DNA from 2 places in the Vibrio sp. 811 genome. Region 1 is predicted to be linked to the other one. Evidence: predicted binding sites of a transcription regulator. Region 1 holds the regulator's gene; the other holds the start of a gene.

Evidence for each region. Region 1 encodes PurR, which represses purine synthesis genes. Its sites were predicted from a motif close to TNANGNAAACGTTTNCNTNA; they were not measured.
Region 2: a site for PurR is predicted at 1,802-1,821, ahead of folD (bifunctional methylenetetrahydrofolate dehydrogenase/methenyltetrahydrofolate cyclohydrolase FolD). Genes of this name have one in related genera too.

Annotation. Positions count from the first base shown of each region.
Region 1 is NZ_JAWOUB010000002.1:580,144-583,741, forward strand. It holds gene torR (two-component system response regulator TorR) at 1-285, opposite strand, end outside; gene torD (molecular chaperone TorD) at 552-1,199, shown strand; gene purR (HTH-type transcriptional repressor PurR) at 1,668-2,672, shown strand; cyclic di-GMP riboswitch class I at 2,960-3,049, shown strand; gene R7Q46_RS06445 (TfoX/Sxy family DNA transformation protein) at 3,166-3,598, shown strand, end outside.
Region 2 is NZ_JAWOUB010000011.1:60,999-64,596, reverse strand. It holds gene R7Q46_RS16295 (NupC/NupG family nucleoside CNT transporter) at 1-803, shown strand, start outside; gene folD (bifunctional methylenetetrahydrofolate dehydrogenase/methenyltetrahydrofolate cyclohydrolase FolD) at 872-1,732, opposite strand; tRNA gene R7Q46_RS16285 (tRNA-Arg) at 1,936-2,012, shown strand; gene R7Q46_RS16280 (beta-ketoacyl-ACP synthase) at 2,184-3,407, opposite strand; gene fabG (3-oxoacyl-ACP reductase FabG) at 3,404-3,598, opposite strand, start outside.

The DNA of each region.
Region 1 (3,598 bases):
ACCCATTTCTAGGCCTACGATTTTATCAATGCTATCCGTGCGTCCTGTTACTAATATGATACCAATATCCGATTGGCTACGTAACTCACGAGTAAGCATCAGGCCGTCTTCACCAGGCAGGTTAATATCCAGCATGATCAGGTCTACATCGCCCGCTTGCAAAACTTCACGCATTTCTGCGCCACTCTCTGCTTCGCTGACTTGGTAGCCCTCATTTTGGAAATATCCCGCAAGCTTACTACGAGTTACAACATCATCTTCTACGACTAATACGTGATAGCTCATTTACACCACTTTTCTGTCTTCTTATTATCCAAGACGTATTCTATTCATAACTAGTAACATTTCTAGTCATAGATACATTAAAACGCAAGATTTAGCGTTTTTATTGATTCAAAACAAGCTTGCCCATTGCTATTAATAAACGGTCATTTTTGACCATAAAACATAACAATTATAGTTACTGCTATTCATTTTAATTGATTACACTTAGGGGATATCCCTAATTGACTTTGTGATGCATGACTTGAAGCATCATTCAGGAGCCCAAAATGCAAGAAGTGAAAGCTTTTAATGAAAAACGCGCTGAAATTTACTGGTGGTTTTCGAGCTTGTTCGCAAAAGAACTAACAGAGAAAGAATTGGAAGCCTATCACAGTGTTGAAATTCGCAGTTTTCTCGCAGGTTTAGGTGAAAATGAGTCGCTAAAACCAGCCGTTGATAGCCTAGTTGATGCGCTGAATCGGTTACAAGATCGTGAAGATGCACAACTAGAGCTTGCAGCTGACTTTTGTGAACTGTTTTTGAAGACAGAAAAATACGGCGCTCTTCCTTACGCATCCATGTACATTGGTGAATCAGGTTTACTGAATGACAAGCCAGCTGAGGAAATGGAAAAGTTGATGACTGAATTTGGCGTTCAAGTAGACGAAAACCTAAAGGAACCTGCGGATCACTTAGCCGTTGAGCTCGACTTTCTCGGGAACATGATTATCCGCTCAAACGAGCTTGAACAAGAAAAACACATGGAAGAAGCCTTCGTTAAACAAAACGACTTTATCCAGCAACAATTGATGTCTTGGTTACCTCAGTTTTCAGACAAATGTAAACAATTCGACGAATTTGGATTTTACTCGAGTGTCGCGAAACTATTAGTTGCATTTTGTAAACTAGACAGCGCCTACGTTCTTGGTGAATAATTGCCGCCTATTTTTAGGGAGCCTGCCTATCGGGCTTCCTGTATGCCTGAAAGTGACCAATTGTAAGTAACTTGGGTATAATATTCGTTTGCCTTAACTTAGCGCAAAGACGCTTGGTTATTTAGCAGTCAAAATGTGACTTCAAATACACAAATCTCTTGCTGAAAACATTGCTAGTCAGTCCACATAGGGCTAAAATGTGAGCGCAAACGATTAAATATGATTTATATGTAAACCGCTGAAATATAGCGGTTTTTGTGTTTTCTTAACAGGTTGATGGCAATTTCTCATCAGATAGAAAAAAGATAAAATTCATCGACCGATGCTGCTACGCACCCTTTTGTCGCACTTGGATCAACCGCTGCCGAGACACTTAGCGCCAATTTTATATTGCTAGGTGTGAAACCATTAGAGCATCAGGTACATCCAATACGACATATTTCAGTAGCTCGATACAGGACACCATTTATGGCCACGATAAAAGACGTTGCTCGCTTAGCCGGCGTTTCCACTACGACAGTTTCGCACGTTATCAATAAAACGCGTTTCGTTGCAGAAGCAACGCAAGAAAAAGTAATGAAAGCCGTTGACGAGCTGAATTACGCGCCAAGTGCCGTTGCACGCAGCCTAAAATGCAACTCAACTCGTACGATTGGCATGTTAGTAACTCAATCAACTAACCTATTTTTCTCAGAAGTGATTGATGGCGTTGAGAGCTACTGTTACCGCCAAGGCTATACTCTGATTTTATGTAACACAGGCGGGATTTACGAAAAACAACGCGATTACATTCGTATGCTGGCTGAAAAGCGCGTTGATGGCATCCTAGTGATGTGTTCTGACTTAACCGAAGAACTAAAAGAGATGCTTGACCGTCATGCGGACATTCCTAAAGTGGTCATGGATTGGGGCCCAGAGAGCTCACAAGCAGACAAGATCATGGATAACTCAGAAGAAGGTGGCTACATTGCAACCAAACATCTGATTGACAATGGTCATACGGATATCGCTTGTCTAAGCGGTCATTTTGAAAAGCTTGCTTGCCAAGAGCGCATTGCAGGTTTCCGTCGCGCAATGAGTGAAGCGAACCTAGCTGTAAATGAAGACTGGATCCTTGAAGGTAACTTTGAATGTGATACGGCCGTATTAGTTGCAGATAAAATTACCGCAATGGACAAGCGCCCGACGGCGGTATTCTGTTTTAACGACACAATGGCTCTAGGCCTAATGAGCCGCTTGCAACAAAACGGGATCAAAATTCCTGAAGATATTTCAGTGATCGGCTACGACAACATCGAGCTTGCGGAATACTTCTCTCCACCGCTAACGACTATCCACCAACCTAAACGTCGTGTTGGTAAAAATGCATTCGAAATTCTACTTGAGCGTATCAAAGATAAAGAACACGAAAAACGAATTTTCGAAATGCAACCTGAGCTTGTAATTCGAAATACTGTGAAAAAAATGAACTAAATTTCACTGTATTTAACCGTGTTAAATAAGCGCTCTACAGGGGCGCTTATTTTTTTGGGAAAATTAAGTGTTCTCTAATACTTCACACAGCTCTAATAACAATTGACTAACGTTAACTCCCTGTTTTATATAAATGTAATATATATTAAGAACTCCTTTTCAAAGGCCAATTTGCACCTTTCCATATGCAAAATAGAGCATTCAATCTATCATTTTTATTGAACCGAAATCACACTTTTAACGCTAAACCGTGATGTTAATTCAATATAAGAAGTATGCTCATTGTGTCACGCACAGGGCAAACCATTCGAAAGAGTGGGACGCAAAGCCTCCGGCCTGAACCATATTACGATATGGAAGGTAGCGGGGTTACCGATGGCAAGTGTGTAAGCAATGACTTTACTCTGTAATGACATTGTTTTTACGCATGTTTGCTACTCTCTCGGACCTGACTTTTGGTGGCGTAATATTAATTACACCGAGATAACAAAACATGGATAAACCGATACTCAAAGACTCTATGAAGCTATTTGAGGCACTTGGTAATATCAAGTCGCGCTCAATGTTTGGTGGCTTCGGACTATTCGCTGATGAAACAATGTTTGCACTAGTGGTAAACAATCAGCTTCATATCAGAGCAGACCAAAAAACTTCATCTGACTTCGAGAAACAAGGGCTAAAGCCTTACGTTTATAAAAAACGTGGCTTTCCAGTCGTTACAAAGTACTACGCTATTTCCAGCGATTTATGGGAATCAAGCGAACGCTTAATCGAAGTAGCGAATCAATCATTGAAAAAGGCAAAGCTTGAGAAAGAACAGCAAGCAAGTACAAAGCCTAACCGTTTGAAAGATTTGCCTAACTTACGACTGGCTACCGAGCGCATGCTAAAAAAAGCCGGCATCGAATCCGTAGAGAAGCTTGAAG
Region 2 (3,598 bases), on a different contig from region 1:
CTGCTACGGCGAATATCTTTGTTGGCACCATTGAAGCACCATTAATGGTAAAGCCTTACCTAAAACACATGACTGACTCGCAGTTCTTTGCAGTTATGACAGGTGGTTTAGCGTCAGTTGCTGGCGGAACGTTGGTTGGTTACGCATCACTGGGTGTCGACCTCAACTATCTTATTGCTGCTGCATTTATGTCAGCACCTGCCGGCTTGTTGATGGCAAAAATTTTAATGCCAGAAGATACGGATAAAGCAGCAGATATCGACATTAGCCAAGTTGAAATTCCACGTGCAACCAACGTAGTAGAAGCATTAGCCGATGGTGCCATGGCGGGTGTACGCATTGCTGTATCGGTCGGTGGTACGTTACTGGCGTTTATTAGTGTCATTGCAATGCTAAACGGCATGTTAGGCTGGATAGGTGATCTTATTGGGACACCATTAAGTTTTGAGCTCATCCTAGGTTTTGTGTTTGCGCCAGTCGCTTGGTTGTTGGGTATACCATGGCAAGAAGCAACCACAGCAGGCTCGCTGATTGGTAACAAGATTGTGGTGAATGAGTTCGTCGCTTTCATCCAGCTTGCAGAAGTGAAGTCTCAACTTAGTGAACACTCACAAGCAATCGTGACGTTTGCTTTGTGTGGCTTTGCAAACATCTCAAGCATGGCGATGCTGATTGGTGGGTTGGGCTCATTGGTACCAGAAAAGCGTGCATTTGTTTCTAAGCATGGTTTCCGTGCGATTATCGCTGGTGTCATGGCGAACTTAATGAGCGCTTCGATTGCGGGCGTGATTTTAAGTCTGTAATTGAAATAGATATCAACAATTAGCAAAAAGGCTCCTTGCGGAGCCTTTTTCGTATCTGAAGTTTTACATTATTTGTCTGTGTGGAACTGTTCGCAAGCGAGCATTGTGTTCTCAATTAAACTTGCGACGGTCATTGGGCCAACACCACCAGGAACAGGAGTAATAAAGCTCGCACTTTCACGTGCTTTGTCGTATTCCACGTCACCAACTAGTTTGCCTGAATCAAGACGGTTAATACCGACATCGACCACCACTGCGCCTTTTTTAATCCACTCACCAGGGATGAAGTTAGGCTTACCAACCGCAACCACGACAACGTCAGCTTGACGCACATGACTCTCTAGGTCTTTGGTAAAACGGTGACATGTTGTTGTTGTGCAGCCCGCAAGCAGCAGCTCAAGTGTCATTGGACGACCAACAATGTTTGATGCGCCAACCACAACCGCATGTTTACCACGTAGCTCAATGTTGTAACGGTCGAGTAGGGTAATGATGCCCTTTGGCGTGCAAGAGCGAAGCTTTGGAATACGTTGCGCAAGACGGCCAACGTTATAAGGGTGGAAGCCATCCACGTCCTTCTCTGGGTGAATGCGCTCTAAAACATGTGTTGTGTCTATGCCCGCAGGAAGGGGTAATTGCACTAGAATGCCGTCAATTTCATCATCGCTGTTTAATTCATCAATCAGCGCTAGTAACTCTTCTTCTGAGCTAGACGCAGGAAGGTCAAAAGACTTAGAAACAAACCCAACTTCTTCACATGCGCGGCGTTTGCTACCGACATAAACCTGAGAAGCAGGATCTTCACCAACTAGAACCACTGCTAAACCAGGAGCACGTAGCCCAGCTTCAACACGTGCTTTAACACGTGCAGCCACTTCGGATCGAACAGTTTGGGAAATGAGAGTTCCGTCTATATTTTGAGCAGTCATGACTTTCCTTATAAATTAAGAAGGCAGATTATCTGCGGCGCATTGTCGCAGAATTTCTTATCAACATCCATACGCAAACGTTTGCTTTGTGGTGTTTTTGAACATTAAGCGTTTTAATGGACTTTTTTTAGGCATTCAGATCAGAATGTTATGAAAACCCGTTGATTTACCCGTTTGAACTCGTATAATCCTGTCCCTGTAGCGCGCCCTTAGCTCAGCTGGATAGAGCACGTCCCTTCTAAGGATGTGGTCATTGGTTCGAATCCAATAGGGCGTGCCATTTATTCAAAAGCCCCGATAACTCTTTGAGTTGTCGGGGCTTTGTCGTTTTTAGGTTTTTGGCTGTAATTGCCACTCTATCTACAACTTTTGAATGGCATTCTCTAGCAATCTGGATAGCCACCAACAAAAAAGCGCTGGTTAACCAGCGCTTTTGCATTTATTAAGGGAATTACATCTTTTTAAAGATGATGGAGGTGTTGATGCCGCCAAAGGCGAAGTTGTTACTCATCAAATATTTCACGTCCAGCTCTCGACCTTGTCCAGCGATGTAGTCTAAATCGCCACATTGCTCGTCGAGGTTTTCTAGGTTGAGCGTTGGGTTAAACCAACCTGTGTGCATCATTTCTAAACCTAGCCACGCTTCAATCGCGCCACAGGCGCCTAGTGTGTGGCCAAAGTAGCTCTTGAGTGAACTGATTGGCACTTTGCCCAGAGCATTCGCTGTTGCGTTGCTTTCCGCAATATCGCCGCGGTCGGTGGCAGTGCCGTGAGCAGATACATAGTCGATCTTCTCAGCAGGAATGCCCGCGTTTTGCAAAGCCATTTCCATACAGATTTGCATGGTTTCCATCTGTGGTTGAGTGACGTGTGCGGCATCACAGTTGCTGGCAAAACCGATGATTTCTGCATAGATTTTCGCGCCACGAGCGACGGCGTGTTCGTACTCTTCCAGAACCAGTGTTCCCGCACCTTCACCAATCACCAAACCATCGCGATCGGAGTCATAAGGTCTTGGTGTGCTTTTCGGGTCTTCATTCTTCAGACTGGTGGCAAAAAGGGTATCGAAGACAGCGGATTCCGTTGGGCACAATTCTTCAGCGCCACCAGCAACCATTACCGTTTGGTAGCCATGTTTGATCGCTTCGTAGGCGTAGCCGATTGCTTGGCTGCCAGAGGTACATGCACTGCTGGTTGGGATCACTCGGCCTTTCAAACCGAAAAATAGACCAACGTTCACTGCTGTGGTATGCGGCATCATCTGCACGTAAGTCGTTGCGGTGATCGCTTTCGTGGTTTTCTCATTCAGCATGACACCAAATGCGCCGATGGCGTCAGTACTGCCTGTTGATGAGCCGTATGCGATACCCGTTTGACCATTGGTGAGTACGCCGTTACCAATCAAACCTGCTTGGCTCAGTGCGTTTTCTGTTGCGACGGTCGCCAATTTGGAAACACGCCCCATGCCGCGTACTTGCTTGCGCTTGTAGTGCTTTGGCAGTTCAAAATCTAAAATTGGTGCCGCGAGCTTGGTGTTCAAACCATCATACTGTTCGTAAGAAGGCATGTATTGCGTCGCGTTCTGGCAGTCACGCAGTTTTGGTTCGACAGATTGCCAATCGTTACCAAACGCAGTCACACCCGACATTCCGGTTACAACAACTCGACGGCTCATACTAGGCCTCCGTTTACCGAAATGACTTGGCGAGTTACATAGCCTGCGATGTCAGACATAAGGTAACTGACTAAACCAGCAACTTCTTCTGGCTCTCCCATGCGGCGCAGAGGAATTTGCGGCATCGCGTGTTCTTTCACGTGTTCGTCTACCATGCCTGTGTCGATAAGTCCTGGTGCAACGCAGTTAAC